DNA from 2 places in the Paenibacillus sp. B2(2019) genome. Region 1 is predicted to be linked to the other one. Evidence: riboswitches for the same ligand, from Rfam matches in the RefSeq annotation. Region 1 holds a riboswitch; the other holds the start of a gene.
What was found. Region 1 has a riboswitch for thiamine pyrophosphate ahead of PAENI_RS03285 (ABC transporter ATP-binding protein). Riboswitches for the same ligand answer to the same signal wherever they lie in the genome.
Positions count from the first base shown of each region.

Region 2: linked by a shared signal. The riboswitch ahead of PAENI_RS18095 (ABC transporter substrate-binding protein) and the one ahead of PAENI_RS03285 (ABC transporter ATP-binding protein) in region 1 are both predicted to bind thiamine pyrophosphate.

Region 1 covers NZ_VTZR01000002.1:639,725-649,014, reverse strand. The annotation lists gene PAENI_RS03305 (S-layer homology domain-containing protein) at 1-95, shown strand, start outside; gene PAENI_RS03300 (amino acid ABC transporter ATP-binding protein) at 190-942, opposite strand; gene PAENI_RS03295 (amino acid ABC transporter permease) at 957-1,625, opposite strand; gene PAENI_RS03290 (amino acid ABC transporter substrate-binding protein) at 1,677-2,513, opposite strand; TPP riboswitch at 2,737-2,840, shown strand; gene PAENI_RS03285 (ABC transporter ATP-binding protein) at 3,108-3,803, shown strand; gene PAENI_RS03280 (ABC transporter permease) at 3,784-4,557, shown strand; gene PAENI_RS03275 (ABC transporter substrate-binding protein) at 4,554-5,588, shown strand; gene thiM (hydroxyethylthiazole kinase) at 5,629-6,423, shown strand; gene thiD (bifunctional hydroxymethylpyrimidine kinase/phosphomethylpyrimidine kinase) at 6,446-7,273, shown strand; gene thiE (thiamine phosphate synthase) at 7,254-7,919, shown strand; gene PAENI_RS03255 (pseudouridine synthase) at 7,900-8,592, opposite strand; gene PAENI_RS03250 (DUF3934 family protein) at 8,707-8,889, opposite strand; gene PAENI_RS03245 (hypothetical protein) at 8,990-9,205, opposite strand.
Region 2 covers NZ_VTZR01000020.1:73,946-83,235, reverse strand. The annotation lists gene PAENI_RS18105 (ABC transporter permease) at 1-709, opposite strand, end outside; gene PAENI_RS18100 (thiamine-binding protein) at 706-999, opposite strand; gene PAENI_RS18095 (ABC transporter substrate-binding protein) at 1,080-2,129, opposite strand; TPP riboswitch at 2,290-2,400, opposite strand; gene PAENI_RS18090 (hypothetical protein) at 2,550-4,001, opposite strand; gene PAENI_RS18085 (MFS transporter) at 4,082-5,296, opposite strand; gene PAENI_RS18080 (pyridoxamine 5'-phosphate oxidase family protein) at 5,458-5,877, shown strand; gene PAENI_RS18075 (response regulator transcription factor) at 6,026-6,700, shown strand; gene PAENI_RS18070 (HAMP domain-containing sensor histidine kinase) at 6,697-8,112, shown strand; gene PAENI_RS18060 (sigma-70 family RNA polymerase sigma factor) at 8,977-9,290, shown strand, end outside.

The sequences.
Region 1 (9,290 bases):
GGAAGTTTAATCCAAAAAGTGAAATCACTCGCGCCGAAGCTGCGATTATGCTCTATAATGCTTTGGAATTCCTGAAGACCGGTATTAAATCCTAACCTTGAAGCGACGCACCACTAACATTGAATGGTAAACAAGAAAAAGCAGCCCAGGTATAGTCCTGAACTGCTTTTTTTGCGTCTTGATCTTCTTCTATACTTCTTCTCCACTAATTCTGTTCAGAAATTGCAGAGCACGAGGATGCTGCGGATGCTCAAGAACTTCTTGTGGAGTCCCTTGCTCTAGAATATGGCCTCCATCCATCAGAATGATCCGGTCAGCCACATCCGCAGCAAATTTCATCTCATGGGTCACTATCACCATAGTCATTCCCTCTGCCGCTAACTGTTTAATAACCTTAAGCACTTCCCCCACCAACTCAGGATCAAGCGCAGAGGTAGGCTCATCGAACAACAGCACCTCTGGATCTACTGCCATGGCACGAGCGATAGCTACCCGTTGCTGCTGGCCACCAGACAGTTGGTGCGGATAAGCATCCGCTTTGTCCGCCAAGCCAACTTTAGTTAACAACTGAAGGCCACGTTCGCGTGCTTCGTCCTTGGATCGTTTCTGAACCGTCACCTGCCCCTCCATCACGTTGCCTAGTGCAGTCATATGCGGAAAAAGATTATAGGACTGAAAGACCATCCCTGTTTTTTGGCGTAATGCCAAAATGGACTTCTGGGGGATTTTCTTGTTATCCGTGAAATTAATTTTAATATCACTGAGCGATAAGCTTCCTTGATCAGGGACTTCAAGCAGATTAAAGCAGCGTAAGAGCGTTGTTTTGCCTGAACCCGATGGGCCAATAATGACCAGTACCTTGCCATGTTCCATTTCGAGATCAATGCCCTTTAATACCTGCAGCTCACCGAAGGATTTATGCAAATTAAGTATTTCAATCATGATTATCTCCCCCTTTAGCTCGCAGAGTAACGACTCAGTCGTTTCTCCAAGTAATTTTGCAGTGCTGATAACACTGAGCAGAATAGTAAATAGAACAATCCTGCTTCGCAATAGATCAGCAGTGGCTCATAGGAGGTGGAAGCAACCTGCTGTGCTGTTCTGAACATCTCCGTATAGGTAATGGTCGCTGCCAGTGAAGTGTCTTTGACCAAGCTAATAAAGGAATTCGATAACGGCGGTACAGAAACACGGGCAGCTTGTGGCAGTATAACGCGGCGCAGTGCCTGGGCACGAGTCATCCCAACGGAGAAGGCCGCTTCCCACTGACCTTTATGTATAGACAGGATAGCAGCACGTATGATTTCTGATGAATAAGCCCCTACACTAAGCGTAAATCCAATGGTCGCAGCTATGAAAGGGTCGAGCACAATTCCAACTGCCGGCAAACCATAGAAAATAATAAACAGTTGTACCAACAAAGGGGTTCCACGAATGACCCATACATAAAAGCGAGCGATCAACTTCGGAAGTACCCACGGGGAGAGACGAGCTAGTGCAGTCAATATCGCTAAGATCAGTCCCAGTGCAAATGATATCAATGCCAAAGGAATGGTAAAAGCCACCCCAGCTTTTAGCAGGGGTAGCAGTGAATCTAAGAAAATTTGTATTTTGCGGTCATCCATTTTTAGACATCCTTTTTTGGCTCCAAGCTGGTTAGCTTCTGAAACCTTGTATTATTTTGAAACGTCAGCACCAAAGTATTTCTCAGAAATCTTTAAGTATGTGCCATCGCTCTTCATTTCAACAATTGCATCACTCACTGCTTTTACCAACTCATCGTTGCCTTTTAAGAAAACAGCTGCGCTTTGCGAACCGTCAGGAATCTCATCTACCACTTTTATTTTCACATCAGGCTTTTGCTTTTTCAGGTCCAGATAAGACAAACCATCATTTACAGTCGCATCAATACGGCCTGAGGTCAATAGGTCCATCGCTTGATTGAACCCGTCTGTAGCAACGATTTCAGCACCGTTCTCACGGGCGATATCGGACAGGTTACTGGTTAGAGATTGTCCGGCTTTTTTACCCTTAAGATCTGCAAATGTTTTGATATCCTCATTGTTTTCACTCACTATCAATACCGCTTTAGATACGATATACGGTTCAGAGAAATCATATTTCACTTTACGATCTTCATTAATGGATACTTCGTTAAAAATAACATCAAACCGCTTGGCATCCATCCCAGCAAAAATACCGTCCCACTGTGTCTCAAAAAATTCTGGTTCAACACCGAGACGCTTCGCTACTTCCTCAGCAATTTCTACGTCAAAGCCGGTCAGTTTCCCCGAAGCGTCATGATAAGTAAAGGGTGCATACGTCCCTTCTGTTCCTATACGCAATTTGCCGCTAGCTTTAACAGCTTCCAGACTGTTTTGCGCAGTGGCTGTATTTCCACCATTCGTTCCAGCTGAAGAATTTTTAGAAGTATCGGTATTCGAATTATTGCCGCAGGCCGCTACAAACACCACGGTTAACGCCAATAGAATAGTTAAACTTAGTTTTTTCATTATTAATTCCCCTCTCTTTACCCGGAATTCATCCGGTAAATTGTATACTACACTGGCTGCTGTTTACCGTCAATGGTTTTTTCCGATTATATACATCGGAATTGTAATATTAGGTAAATCTCTACCCTTATATTACCCATTCTTAGAATAATCCTTCACAAGATCCTCTCTTTACATCTCAGAAAGATATGGTATATTTATAAACAAATTAAATATGGACCTGTTATTTCACTAGGGGAGTCGGCCGACTGAGACGGAGCTTCAAGCTCCGGACCCTTGGAACCTGATCTGGATCATACCAGCGGAGGGAAGTGGAGCAGAATTTTCATCCCATGCATTTTTAGTGTTCCAATGCTGAATGAACTTTTTGACCCATTTATTTCCCACCGGAAATGAATGGGTCTTTATTTGTTTACAATCAATCACAAAACTTAAGCGTAGGCTTCCGAAGCAAGTTTTGTACGATGCTTTCCAAGAAGCCAACGCTCACAAAACTTTTTAGGAGGTTCGATCATCACGACAATCCTATCCATTCAAGGCTTAACCTACTCTTTTCCGGAATCAGAACAACTCCCTGTATTCGCAGATCTATCCATGGATATCAGGCAAGGAGAGTTTGTTTCTGTCATTGGGGCTAGCGGATGCGGAAAAAGTACGCTTTTCAAAACTATAACAGGCTTGCTCGAACCCACTCATGGGAAAATAATAATTCATTCGAACTCGTCATCCTCTACTCGCTTAGGTCAAATCGCATACATGCCTCAGCAGGATTTGCTGCTGCCTTGGAGAACCGTGCTCGACAACTGTCTTTTGCCCTGGGAGATTAAACCAAGGTTTAGTAAACAACTGACGATCTCTCACATTCGGGAAATGCTGTCACGCTTCGGTTTGGCCGATGTAGAGAGGGCTTATCCCCATGAGCTATCGGGTGGCATGAAACAGCGAGTCGCATTTCTACGAACGCTTGTAGCTGGCAGCGGGGCCGGTCTTATGCTGCTAGATGAGCCATTTGGAGCGCTCGACGCTATGACCAAACGTGAGATACACCGTTGGCTGTTGGAGCTTTGGGATGAGCTGGATCAAACAGTGATGCTCATCACCCATGATCTAGAGGAAGCGCTGTTACTAAGCGATCGGATTTATTTATTGTCTGGAGGCATGAATAGCGAATTACAGGAGATCGTCGTTGATTTACCGAGGCCAAGACATTACAAGATGAACTATGAACCCCGGTTTATAGCGTTACGGGAAGAGTTGGAGCGGAGACTGTATGCAGCCCATACCTTTTAAAAAATATTTAAACAATTACGGCCCCTTCATTCTACTGCTATTGTTCATTCTTGTGATCTGGGAATCAGCTGTTCGTCTTCACTTGATTCCAGCCTTTATCCTACCTGCACCTTCTTCAATAGGTATCGCATTGATCGAACACAGGCAATTACTTAGACCGCATTTATTGGCGACACTGCAGGAAATATTGGTAGGTTTTGTTCTCTCGGTTATCTGTGGTTCACTGCTGGGCACCGGAATGTTCTTGTTTCGCCCCCTTGAAAAGGCCATCTATCCGTTCCTTATTATCAGTCAGACGATCCCGTTAATCGCGCTATCCCCCATTTTTATTATGTGGTTCGGGTATACGCTGTGGAGCAAAGTGGCTGTTGTGTTTCTAACTGCTTTTTTTCCAGTCGTTGTGAGTACATATGACGGACTTCGTACAAGTGCTCAAGCCTACAAAGACTTATTATTAACATTTGGCGCAAACCGCTGGCAACTGCTTGCTAAAACCCAAATCCCGCTGGCGCTGCCCTCTTTTTTCTCAGGACTAAAGCTATCCATTGTGTACTGCGTGATTGGAGCAACCATCGGCGAATGGCTCGGCGGCAGCAAAGGACTCGGTTACTTTAGCCGAAGGATGGCCGGAAATATGCAAAGTGCCGAAATGTTCGCCGCTGTATTTTTGTTGTCCGCGCTCGGTGTAGTGTTATTTCTGATGATAGCTCTGCTCGAACCATTATTTTTAAAGAAAAGAGGATCTAAGCAATGAATGATTTGAATTTCCAAAGAAAATGGCTTATTCCCGTATTTCTCATATGTTCAGTCCTAATCTTCACCAGCTGCGGAAAAACATCCAATGTAAGTAGTCCTCCTGCTAATTTATCTAATAACGAAATTAAACAAACGCACAAGCTGACGATTATGCTCGATTGGTATCCCAATGCCGTTCACTCTTTTTTATATGCTGCTGAGCAGAATGGTTATTTCCAAGAGGAAGGTCTGGACGTAGAGATCCAAATGCCCGCAGACAGCAATGACGCACTGAAACTTGTAGCAGCGAATCAAATCGATTTAGCGTTTAGTTATCAACCTCAGGTGCTCATGGCACGCAGTGAGAACATTCCAGTACGTTCGATTGCAGCGATTGTGAGGCATCCGCTTAATCATTTAATGGTACCTCAGGCTGGTGACATTCATAGTCCAAAAGACCTCACAGGTAAACAGATTGGGTATTCTTCCATTCCTCTTTATGAAGCCATGATTCGTACGATGATCCAAAACGATGGGGGTGACCCTAAGGCTAGCAAATTAATCGACGTAGGCTTTGACCTTATTCCGGCGATTGCGACGGGGCAAGTGGATGCCATTATGGGAGGGTTCATTAACCACGAACAATTAATCTTGGAAAAAGAAGGTCATCCCGTGAACTCGTTCAATCCCACAGATTACGGAGTCCCCGATTATTATGAGCTAGTCCTTGTCGCCAGCGATCAAGGAATACAAAATTCTGAGTCTTATTTCAAGAAGTTTCTAAATGCAATTACTAAAGGACAACAATTTGTGCAGGAGAATCCGGAAAAAGCGTTAAATTTGCTGCTTGCACACGAAGATGAGACCTCTCCACTCGATAAGCAAATTGAAGAGAAGAGCCTGGCGATTCTACTACCGCTAATGAATGCGGGTGATCAAGATTTTGGATATCAAGCGCCCGCGTCTTGGGAGAAGGTAAGACAGTGGCTATCGGACAATGATTTACTATCTAATGACATCAAAGCTGAGGATGCTTTTATTAATCTTTAAACATTAGCTATTCGCTCATAAAACTTGAGGAGGAATAATCATGAGTTATCTATCCAAAGTACGGGAATCCAATCCACTGGTCCACAATATCACCAACATCGTCGTAGCCAATTTCTCAGCCAACGGTCTTTTGGCGCTAGGTGCCTCCCCCTTTATGGCGGATGCTCACGAGGAAGTGGTCGATATCGCCGCATTTTCATCTGCTGTAGTTCTAAATATCGGCACACTGAATGACTACGCCATTCAATCCATGGTGCTCGCGGGACAATCTGCGAATAAGCACGGCGTTCCCTTAGTTCTTGATCCAGTGGGTGCAGGAGCCACTTCTTATCGAACAGCGGTCACTCAAAAGCTAGTGAATGAGATGCAGATTACCGCGCTACGTGGCAATGTAGCAGAAGTTGCCAATGTCATTGGTGAAAGCTGGTCTATTAAAGGGGTAGATGCAGGCGAAGGGGATGGCGACGTAGTCGTCTTGGCTGAGACAGCCGCGCGGAAGTTAGGTTGTGTAGTTATCATCACCGGAAAAGACGATGTCATCACAAATGGAGATAACACCTACATTGCCAGCAACGGTCACCCAATTCTAACGAAAGTAACGGGAACCGGTTGTCTGCTAAGTGCAGTAGTCGGTGCATTTCTAGCGGTAAGTGAAGGAGCATCTCTTGAAGCCGCAGTCGAAGCTCTCTCCTTCTATGGAGTGGCTGCTGAAATCGCCGCTGAACTAACGACTGGACAAGGTCCGGGGAGCTTTCAAATCGAGTTTCTAAATCAATTGAGCTTGGTCACAGCTGAAACTTACCAAGATAAATCAATAATCAAGCAACTCAGATAACAACCCTAAGGAGTGAACAATGATGATATCTAAAGCTTTAACTATAGCCGGCTCGGATAGCGGTGGTGGCGCTGGCATCCAAGCAGATCTAAAAACCTTTCAGGAGCTTTCTGTATATGGAATGAGTGCTCTTACGGCTGTGACAGCCCAGAACACCCTCGGAGTTCAAGGCGTTTATCCGTTGACACTGGAAGCTATTACTCAGCAGCTTGATTCCATTGGACTTGATCTGAAGCCGGATGCTGTGAAGACCGGGATGCTTTTTAACAGTGACATCATACGTATCGTAGCAGAGAAGATCCAGCAATACAGCTGGCGTAATCTTGTAGTTGATCCTGTGATGGTTGCTAAAGGGGGTTCCACGCTGCTACAGCAAGAAGCTGTTCAGTCCTTAATCAATCATCTCCTCCCGCTAGCCTTAGTGACGACACCCAATATTCCAGAGGCTGAAATGATTACCAACAGAAGCATCACTACTTTAGACGATCGTAAAGAAGCGGCTAAAATCATTCATGCCATGGGCTCTAACTATGTAGTGCTAAAAGGTGGGCATGATACCTCAACTAAGGCTGTTGTGGATCTCCTATATGATGGTCACGAATTCATCTTTATGGAGAGTCAACGAGTTCAGACTAGACACACGCACGGCACAGGCTGCACCTATTCAGCAGCAGTCACTGCGGAGCTTGCCAAGGGCAAAACCGTTCCCGAAGCAACACACATAGCTAAAGCTTTTATACAAGCGGCGATTGAAGACGAGCTGGGCATAGGGGCTGGACATGGACCTACGAATCATTTTGCATATCAGAATCGATTGCGAGGGATGAACCTTGAAGCAAATAGACAGTGATCAACTGCGGGATTTATTAAAAGTCTATTTCATTATGGGCAGTGTGAATTGTCGGATAGCCCCAGCCAAGGTATTAAAAGAAGCGGTCGCGGGAGGCATAACGATGTTCCAATTTCGTGAAAAAGGTACTGGGGCATTAACTGCCCAAGTTAAATTTAATTTAGGAAGACGGCTCCAAAAGATATGTCGTGCTAACGGAGTCCCTTTTATCGTTAATGACGATATTGATCTAGCCATCGCCCTTGATGCGGACGGCATTCATGTAGGACAAGATGATACCCCTGCGCTGGCGATTAGGCAGCTGCTTGGCGAGGATAAGATCGTTGGTGTGTCCGCTCATTCGCTCGCCGAAGCTCAGCAGGCGATAGCGGATGGAGCCGATTATCTGGGCATTGGTCCTGTTTATCCTACCTCTTCCAAGGAGGATGCCCAAGCTGTTCGAGGCACATCAGTTATTGAAGAAATACGAAACAGCGGCATTACGATTCCTTTGGTCGGCATAGGCGGGATCACGGTGCACAATGCAGCACCAGTACTAGCTGCGGGTGCGGACGGTATCTCCGTTATCTCAGCTATTGCGGGCGCTGAAGACATCACCTTGGCAGCCAGAGGATTTGTTCACGAAGTTAATTTAAGCGGGTCATAAGCTCACTCAGCTCTTCTCCGCTCAAATGCCGCCATTGTCCTCGCTCCAAACTATCAAGTGTAATATTCATGATTCTTATACGCTCTAGCTTTAGTACTCTATATCCTAACTCCTTGCACATTCTGCGTATTTGCAGATTAAGGCCTTGAGTTAGGATAATTCTAAACTGACATTCCGCGATCCGAGAGACCTCACAAGGTTTTGTTGTGACGCCAAGAATATCCACACCACTAGACATGGCATGTATGAATTCTGACGTTATTGGCTTGTCTACATGAACTACATATTCTTTTTCATGCCCATTCTCGGAACGCATCATTTTGTTTACGATATCTCCATCGTTGGTTAACAAAATGAGGCCTTCCGAGTGTTTATCTAATCTGCCTATCGCAAAGATCCGTGAGGGATAACCTACAAAATCTATAATATTCCCAGCTACATTTGGCGCAGCTGTACAGGTGATGCCTATCGGTTTATTCAGCGCGAGGTATACCGGCTCCCCTTTACTGCTTGTTATGGGCTCTCCATCAATCCATACGATATCCTCTGGCTCTAAAAGAATATTCCCATCACAGACGATGCCGTTAACAGCGATCCGCCCTGCGGCAATGAGTCGTTTCGTTTCCCTTCTGGAACAGAAGCCTGTTTCGCTTATATATTTATCGATTCTCACTGATGATCCTACTTTCCTTCTGATACTGATACTTGCATCTATCCATAAAAAAACACCTGATTTTAACGATCAAAATCAGATGTTAACCTTCAGGAATAATTGATTTCAAGGGAGCTATTTCGTGCTTCCACTTTTTTTCACGTTATTGCCCTTGCTTCCACTTGCATCTTTGGCGCCTGGACCCGTGGTTGGAGCACCTTTTGCAGGTTTAACTGGTTTTGCTGTTTTGTTCCAGCGTGTCCAGCCCTTACTCCCCGTACCTCTGCCCGTGCCGCCACCTTTACTTTTTGCACCCATCTTATCACTCCGTCAGTCATTCAGAATTCGTATAGTTTATACACTTCATCTATTTTACCACACTCTCAAACTTTCTGTTTAAGTAATAGCTCAACTTCGTCTAACGATACTCTGAATAGTATTTAGCATCTTTATTCATTTCATGAATATCAAAGGTATCTTCATGTATTTCAATGGCGATGACAGTACCCTCTTTTTCGAAAAATTGCACATGCCCTAACCGCTTGTCCTCCAGCTCCACCCAGCCAACATCCTCTAATTTATTAAAGTAGTGGTCAGGCCGGTAAAGACCTTGTTCTCCCCCTATATTATCCAATTCGTACTTTACGCCTATTTTTATATTAGGGTTACTTGAAGTTGTCGTCACTTCGATTTCCTTGGCGTTCTTCGGAATAGGAATT
Region 2 (9,290 bases), on a different contig from region 1:
TAATCGCAAAAAGCACAAGACTAAGGAGCACAATAATAACAATAGCGACAAACATCCGATCCGTACGGTAAGCCGATTTTTGCAGGAGCATATAATAGCCAATCCCTTTATCCGCGCCAATCCACTCAGCGACCACGGCTCCCATAACCGCATAGGTAGCTGATATTTTCACACCGGAAAATAGTGCCGGGATAGAAGACGGAAGCTCCAGCTTGGTGAAGATTTGCCACTTGCTTGCGCCCGCCATTTTCATATAATTCATCATGACCTGATCACTTTGAGACAAGCCGCCCATTGCAGCGACAGCTACCGGGAAGAAGCATACCAGTGTAATCAGCACGATTTTGGGCAAAAGACCGAAGCCAAACCAGATGATAAGCAGTGGTCCGAGTGCGATAGAGGGAACATTTTGACTCAGAATAATGAGTGGATAAAAAGCCCGTCTAGCCCAAGGTAAAAGATGCAAAAGTAGAGCGACGATCAAGCCTACACCTGTACCAATAGGAAAACCGATTAATGTGAGTCGGAGCGTAGCCATCGTATGAGCCCAGAGACCTGAGGCATTACTGGTGGATTCGCGAGCAATATCAGCAGGACTCGGCAGAATCCAGGATTCGATATGGAATAGAGAAACAGATAACTGCCATACGGTTAAAAAGAAGACGACCGCCACAAGGGGCGGCCATATTAGCTTCCAGGTCGATCTCACGGCCGATATTTCTCCGTCAATTTATCCATGCTGATTCCGTTAGGGTTATGAGCGATTTTGATTTGGGAGATCACGCTTGGACTACCTGCTTCGATCAGCGCCTCTTGCATTTGACGTACAACCTCCAGGAGCTCGCTCAGTTCACCTTCCATAGTAGTTTCCAGTGGATTCACCTGATGTTTAACGCCAGATTTTTGAATAACTTCAATCGCTTTATCTACGTAGGGGATGGAGTCCTCATTGTTTGGAGTCTTAGGAATTACTTGAATGCTTAATAATGTGTTAGCCACAATAATCAATCCTCTCAAATTGTATAGGTAAGTTCAAAAAGCCAACTTTGATAACGATGTAATTCATTAATAATTGTTATTTACTCCGCCGGTAAAAAATCATTCGTGAATGCACTAGCTGCATCCAGCGGTTTGTCCAGCAGCTTCAAATCATACATCCAGTCGCCGTAATTCTGCCAGACCTCGGTTTTTTGCTCTCCCCAGCGTGGGGCGTCGTCCTTATATTTCGGGCTAAGCCATTTTTGGCTAGCTAGGACAAGCTCTGCATCAAGGTCAGGCACAGCCTTGGATAATGTAGCGGCAGCCTTTTCTGGATGATCAATCGCATATTGATAACCCTTCGATGTGGCTTTCAGGAAAGCCTTCACCAAATCTGGATTCTCAGAAATCTGCTTCTCACTCGTGGTCAGCACAGGGGTGTAATAATCGAGCTGAGGCGCATAATCCTTCAAGTAGAGCATATCCAGAGGCTCACCACGCAGTTCGGCTTCAATACCTGTCCAAGCGTAGAAGATCCAAGCGAAATCAATGTCACGTTTGACTGCGGTAAAATAGTCAGCTTCACCAATACTGATTAGCTTCACCTTTTTCACATCGCCACCAACAGGGTCCATGATCGCCTTCATGGCTGCTTCTTCAGCAGGAGAGCCCCAACCGCCGTAGGTTTTACCCTCAAAATCTTTTGGTGATTTAATATTGCGGTCTACTGGAGCGGCGAATCCCGAAGTATTATGCTGAATAATGGCTGCAATCGAGACAAGGGGAACGCCTTGTAGACGGGCTAGAGTCAATCCTTCCTGAGCGCTGATCCCAAAAGCGGCTTCGCCAGAGGTAACCATAGTATCAGAACCCGCTGCGCCAGGTTGAACGATTTCTACATCCAGACCTTCTTCCGCGTAATAACCAAGATCCTTGGCTACGTATAGACCGGTGTGGTTCGTATTCGGTGTCCAATCCAGTGCAACCTTAACTTTGGTAAGCTCTTTCGGAGCATTTGATCCGGTCGCTGCATTCGAATCCGCAGCATTTCCTTTGTTTCCGGCTGTATTCCCATTGTTGCTGCCGCATCCGGCAATCGCAAGAATGAGCATACAGGTGAGGCTAAGCATAAGTGCTTTTTTGAGTTGCATGTCTTCTTCTCTCCTTTAAGGTTGCCAGATCCCGTCATCCAACATGAACCATAAAGTGTAGTATGTACATTTCTTCTACATCTTTTGTGATCTACACAAAAAAAGCGCCCCGAGTGATCGGGACGCTGGCTTGGCGCAAGGTTAGTAAAGGTCACAGGGACCAAAACCAATTGGCGATTCCTACGCTGGCATTATCCAGATCAGGTATAAGGGTCAGTATCTTGTGGGATACAATCTCAGCCGGCCAATTCCAGCACCCCTGGTTCTATGAAGTTAACGGGTATTTCTCGCTTAAACGCTAATCGTCTTTATAAGGACGCTGAAGGCGTTTATGCTTGCATACGGTGTATTATAGACGGCTGTTCTCGGAATGTCTAGTAGCACGCTCCTAAATTTTTCAAATCTCTCCGTCCGTTTTCATTAATCCAGATCTTTATGTTTCTTGCGATGACGCCGCTTAAGCTCAGTAACCAGAGCACCTAGCGTAAGGACAACACTGATCATTATCCCGCTCATAATCACGAAAAGAGCAAGAAACTCAAAGGGGGAATAGCTAACCATCTTACTCCATTGAATCTTTCCATCCAGATCGTCAATGACTTGATTCATGCCATAAATCCCGCTTACCACCGTAAATACAGTGAGGATCATCAGCAGATTATCCCGGCGCTTCGACTGGAATTTGTCTTGATACTGAAACAGGTCAGTCAAGGTTTCTTTCACTTCCTCGAACAGAGCGTCGTTTCCGTATACTTTACGCAGCTGAAGAAAAATCTCCCGTCCTTGCGACTGTGAAATCAGCTCCAAGAAATAAAACTTTGCCGAGAATTTATTAATCGAGTAGATTAAATTATCGATCTCATCATAATCGTGGTTTATGCGTAGTCGGGAATGCATATTTGCCAGCTTTAGCAGAACAATTTTGTGGAAAATATTGAGTAGAAATCCGTAATAATATTGCCCGTACATCTGGTTGGCCAGGCTAACGGCGATCTTTGGTTCAGCTCGGGTCAGACAGCAAAAGGTCTGCTCATTCATCATATAATACGAGTCTGGGCCCCATCGATTATAGGAATGCTCATGACAGTAGTTCGCAATATACGCTGGATCGCTGGCACTGGCATAGGGCTTCCCGTTCAGATCAATTCCATCAAGCTGAGAGGCGCGATAGCGCATATTTATACTAATCTCATCAGAATCTCCTTCACTCTGAAAGCCATAAAAGGCTTGCACCTGCATTCTTTCATCTACGAAAAAGGGAAGGGTCTCGAAATAAGCCCCATTAATATCCGAGTGATCCAGAAAAGGCTCCAGTCCATCCACCAGATTTCGGAAGACAAAATCCTCTACCATCTCATAGGTCTGTTCTCCGCAATGGATATAGGTGTAGTCATCCTGTACGAAGGTATTCTCAAGCGTCCGGAAGCGGTCCGCGAATTCCAGTGCAATACTAAAGGGAATCGAATCCCCCTCAAGCTGGACACGTATCGTCACAAATCCAAGCTGAAAAGGACATATGAATATATCCGTCGAGAGAATTTTAAAAAATATAGACTGCTGAGGAATCTCTAGAATACAGTCCAGATTATTGACTCTGGAAAAGCGGCGGAAAGAGTCAACATCCTTCTTGCGTGGAAAAAGAATGTGTGCAGCAAACGGTAAATAGGTGCGCTCCATCCGTTCATGGGAAACACAGTGGCCTTCTCCGTAATAGGCATTTTCTAGCGCTTTATTATCCAGAAAAAAACGTGTGAAGCCATCATCCTGCAATTGTTGGATAAGCTTCTTAGAATCGCCCTTTTTTATTGAAAAGGGAAAAATAAACTGCATAAGCGCAGTATGTAATAAAGGCTCAGTTGAAAGCTTATCCATTCATCGTCCATCCTTGTGCTCAGAATATGCTTATAGATGACATTACCCTAAAAGGATTAGGTTGATACCATTCTAACATTCTAAATACTGGAACTCTTTCTTTGGACTGCTTGCCTGGATTGGAACCTCCATGCGGCAATGCTCAGCAAGAACAAGAAGGCGGCAAAACCGGCAAGTAACCCAGCAGTTTGTGCCACTTTTAGATGGTCCATAGACCAGCCCATAAATAGGGGCAGCAGAGCTCCACCGACACCTCCAGCAGCGATCATTATACTGGGTGTTGATTCTTCGGCTCCTGGCAGCATCTTGCTGGAGAAGACTAGAGCTATGGAGAAAATACCGGACATAAATAGCCCAAGTAGCATAATTACGATGAATGCAGCTAATCGATTATCTGTGAACGGAAAAAGAGCCAGCAGTAACAAGGTCAGTAAACAGCTACTTAAAATATATACACGGTAAGAAATTTTCTCTGCAATCACTCCAGCAAACAATCTTCCCGTAGACATAGCTAGCCAAAAGAAAGTGACTGTCAGCGCCGCCGCAGATTCTGTCATCCCTAGCTTGGCGATAAAGATGGCGGGCATAAAGTTGACCAGACTCATCTCCGTACCTACATAAAGAAAGAAGAAAAGGATGAAGATGCCCAGCAGAATCCATTGTTTCCCTTTATACGGAAGCTGTGTGCTGGACTGCGAGGAATGTGCGGATGCTGAGACTTTGCGAGGTGCTCGCTCGTCCAGTATGCGCTGCAGATTCCCAAAATGGCCTCTTCCCCAGAGAATGAGGGAAAGTAATGAGAAGCCAGCGACAATTAGGAATGCCAATCTCCATGCTCCGGTAGCAATGAGCGGACTGGCGATAAGAGGCATTACAAGTGCTCCTATCCCAAATAGGACTTCAAGTCGGCTCATCGCAATCGCGGTTCCTTCTGTCACAGCTCCGATAATGATGGTGCCGATGACGGCTTCGATCATACCGAAACCAAAGCCAGCCGCAACAGCAATGACATACATCCACTCCCAAGGGGGTAGAAAAGCATACGCAATCTCAGCAGTCAGGAGAAGAGCGGTGGCGATAATGATGCCTCCTCGTTTCCCAAAACGGCGATTGAGTAGGGGAGAGACAAGCACACCAGCCAGAAAACCAGCAAATTGACTAAAGATTAATTGCCCGCCGGCACTATAATTTTGGTCATAATGCTGTAGCAGAACGGGAAGAATAGATCCCAGCACTACATGAGCAAGGCCAATGACAAAGTAGGAAAGACAGCCGATCCAGATCAGTTTTTTCACGAAGTAAGCTCCTTATATTGAAAGTAGTTTATGGAGTAAGGTCGGATTCAATGTGAACCGGAAGGGTACATTATAATAAGCACCATTGTTATGATAAATCCAAACGGTGAGCTTGGATATATAAACTTTTGTTTACATGCTTGAAGGGAGAGATTTACGTAATGGATAACAAACAACTGGAGCAACTCATTATTAGAGCATTGGATGACAACAAGTTTGGTTCCTTTGGTACGATCGAAGAAGGAAATAAGCCGAAAGTACGTTACATGGCCATTTTCCATGAGGGTTTGAAGATTTATTTAGCTACGAATCGCAAAACTCATAAGGTGGAGGAATTATCTAATAATCCGAATGCTTTTTTACTGCTTGGATATGAGTCAGGCGGAAGCAAAGACGTGCTGGAGATTGAAGCCACCGTTGCCGTTTCTAAAGATGAAGGGCTGCGCACAAAGGTGTGGAACAAAGAGCTGGAGCCATGGTTTACAGGGCCTGATGACCCTAATTATGTGATTCTTGAACTTACTCCAACGCGTATTGAGTATGTTGGCAGTAATAAAGAGCACGGCGTGTGGACTCCCTAAACCAATTTAATATCGATTCCGAAAGCCTTCCTATCCCCCACGGGTTTAGGAGGGCTTTTTTAAAAGATAAGTCCCTGAGTGTCCTGTTAAAACATGTTATAATGACTTCAACTTTTTACGTAATTTCTCAGGGGAGGACTTAAAATACATGAGCGTTACTCTGTTATATATTGAAGATGATCATGAAATCGGCAGCGTCGTGTCTGCGGATTTAAGTGAGCGTGGTTATAGTGTACGATGGCTGCGGAGCGGGGAGGGAGCGACGGAGGAAGCGGCGCCTTGTCAATTGGCCATTCTGGATGTAATGCTTCCTGGCCTGGATGGCTTTACTGTCGGACAACGATTGAAGCGGGCGTACCCTAAGCTTCCGATCTTGATGCTCTCTGCGCGAACCTCTATTGATGATAAACTGCAGGGGCTTGAATTCGCGGATGATTATTTGACGAAGCCTTTTCATCCGGATGAATTGGCAGCCAGAATTGAAGTGCTGCTCAGGCGGAATGGGGCATCTGTTCAGGATTCGCTCACGCTTAAACACCTAGTCGTATATGAAGGGGATAACCGAGTAATAAATGCTCAGACACAGGAAGAAGTCATGCTTACGGGTAAGCAATTTCAGATTTTTTCTTATTTACTGCGTCATCTCGGCCAGATTATGACGAAGGAGCAGATTTATGAAGCCGTCTGGGGAGAAGCCTATCTCGAAGGGGATAAAACTTTGATGGTACATATACGATATTTGCGCGAAAAGTTAGAACTTGATCCGGGCAATCCGGAAATTATAGAAACTGTCCGGGGGATCGGATATCGGGTAAGAGCATGAGGGGGTTAGGGCGCATTCGCAAGCAGCGTAACTCCTCTTTGCTATCGGGATATTTGCTTATTATCGTTTCTGCACTGCTTTTTATCCCTGTGGTCCTGCCGTTATCTTTTGTTCTCTACAATATGGTTAATGAAGTGACTAAAGGGGCTCCGCCTGTAGACACTTCTCTGTATTCGAGTGTTGCAGCGCTGGAGACCATGTGGCATAAAGAGGCGCTTCAATTGGAAGATGCTTCTTCGGAAGGCATAAATGAGCGGCTACATGAACTGAGCCGGAAATACACTGAGGCTACTATGTTTTGGGTAGATGGGCAGGGAATGACCCAGTTGATTCTCACACCTGATGAAGGCAATCCGGATCATGGCAGCGGAGTTCCGGAGCAGTGGACGGCGGCTGAGGCTATTTTTTTTATGAAAGAAAGTACAAAGCGTGATCCTTTAGCCATCGTCGCCTTTATGGGAGACCGAGTGGATGCGGGTAAAGGGTTTATGGTAATGCAAATTCCAAACAAGCTGCTCAACAAAGGGGCTTATGGGGGAGTCGGGGCTTGGGCTTTGTATTACTTTGTGCTCTTTGTACTTTTTGGAGGGTTCGCACTGGTTTCTTTGCTGTTCTTTAGAAAAATACGCAAACGGCTACTACAGCTGCAAACCGCGATGACGATTACGGGACCGGATAGAATGCCTAAGTCTATTATGACGGGCAAGCTGGATGAGATTGGCAGACTGGAGGAAGCTTTTAACACGATGGTGGCGAAGCTTGACGAAAGTCGAAAGAGGGAAATCGAAGAGGAAGAGCTGCGTAAGCGTCTAGTATCTAACCTATCTCATGATTTACGTACACCACTAACGGTTATTCGTAGCCACATCCATGTAATGACTAAAGAGAGCTTAACCCCGCAAGGACAACAGTCCTTAGAGCTAATGGATAAGCGTATAGCAGATCTTAGCGTCTTGATCGAGAATCTTTTATCCTACAATCTCCTCAACAGCGGACGGATCACTTTGAAGAAGGAGCGTAAAGATGTCTTGCGCTTGTTGCGGGAAAGTGCTGCTGCTTGGTACCCCGTATGGGAAAAAGAGAACTTCGAGATCGATATTGACCTGGAGGCTGAACCGCTGTTCTGGATGGTGGATGAGGTCTGGTTCCGCCGTATTCTTGATAATCTGTTTCAGAATATTGTACGTCATGCCAGCAGTGGTCTTTATGTAGGGATTTCTACGGAGTCCCGTAATGGGCAACGTGTTATTTTGATTACGGATCACGGCAGAGGTATCCAGAGTCCATCCGATTACAAAGGGGCAGGATTAGGGCTGTCCATCGTGGATCTGTTAATGAAGCATATGGAGTTAGAGTGGGATATGGAGAGTACAGGAGATGGCACTTCCGTAGTAATCTTTAATCCGCTGTAGAAAGAAAATAAAATCTTAGACTTACCATCGTCATTAAGCTCTCACGGGAAAAAATAGTCAATAAAAACGAGCTCAACGGCACCTGTTTTAACAACTAACGAGCAGAATAGCGTAATATATTTGGTTGTAGTTATAATGTTTAATAGGGCCATTTAATGGTTCCAATTCTCAGGAGTTACCAATGACCTGTGTTGAAATATTTCGAAAAGGGGCAAGTTGTGTGAAAAAGGCTGAAAAAATATACAATACTGCAGTAGAGGCAACTTTAGAGGTGATGGTGGGAAATGGAAACCTGTTATTCTCTTTCATCTGACATTCGGTAAGAAACGTAATAATGAATTTAAGAGCTGGAGTCTAAAGGAACTCCTACATCTGATGTGCCGTTGGGGGGATTCGCATATAGAGAGAAAGTACGAGGGAAAGGCTACCGTTCTGGCTAATTCAATGCTTACAGGGGCCCCGCCAACATTTTAACGAAAATATACGCTAAGGACTATCCAATAGTTAAAAAGCCGGGTTTTCCTACTCTAAGGAATCCGGCTTTTGTTTTATTCTCGTAGTGGACGTAATGTTTGTTTTGCGTTAAATGTATATTTGCCACATGGAGCAAATCGGAAGCAAGTATATGAGTCAATCCAAATACTTAGTATCCCTTTACGACAGCCAGTGATCAGTGTGATTAGACTGAAAAATAAAGCACTAGACAGGCCACGGCTGCCATAAGGTCGTTGCACTCCTGGTAGTCTTCCTGATCGATGGTCGTCGACACTCAGCCTTTTGCAAAAAAAAACAAAGAAAACCGAACCTTTTTTTGATAGAGAGGCAATATAGTGTGTAAGCAGCTTACTTAGGAGGGCCCTCTGAATGCAAAGTGAATACATGTACCAATTACTCATAAAAATGAAAGATGGTGATCAACAGGCGTTTCATACGATGTATGATGCCACCTATCAGGACGTCTACCGGACAGTCTCCTTTCTGGTGGATCATCAGCAGGATCGGGAAGATGTCATGAATGAGATCTATATGCAAATGTGGACATCACTTGCTAACTACGATACGAACCGACCTTTCCACTTCTGGCTACACGGCTTGGTAATCCGTCAAGTGCAGAGATTTCGGGTCAAGAGCTGGCGGAGATTCCGAATTTTTGAACGCATTCGTGCCTTCTCTCGGGA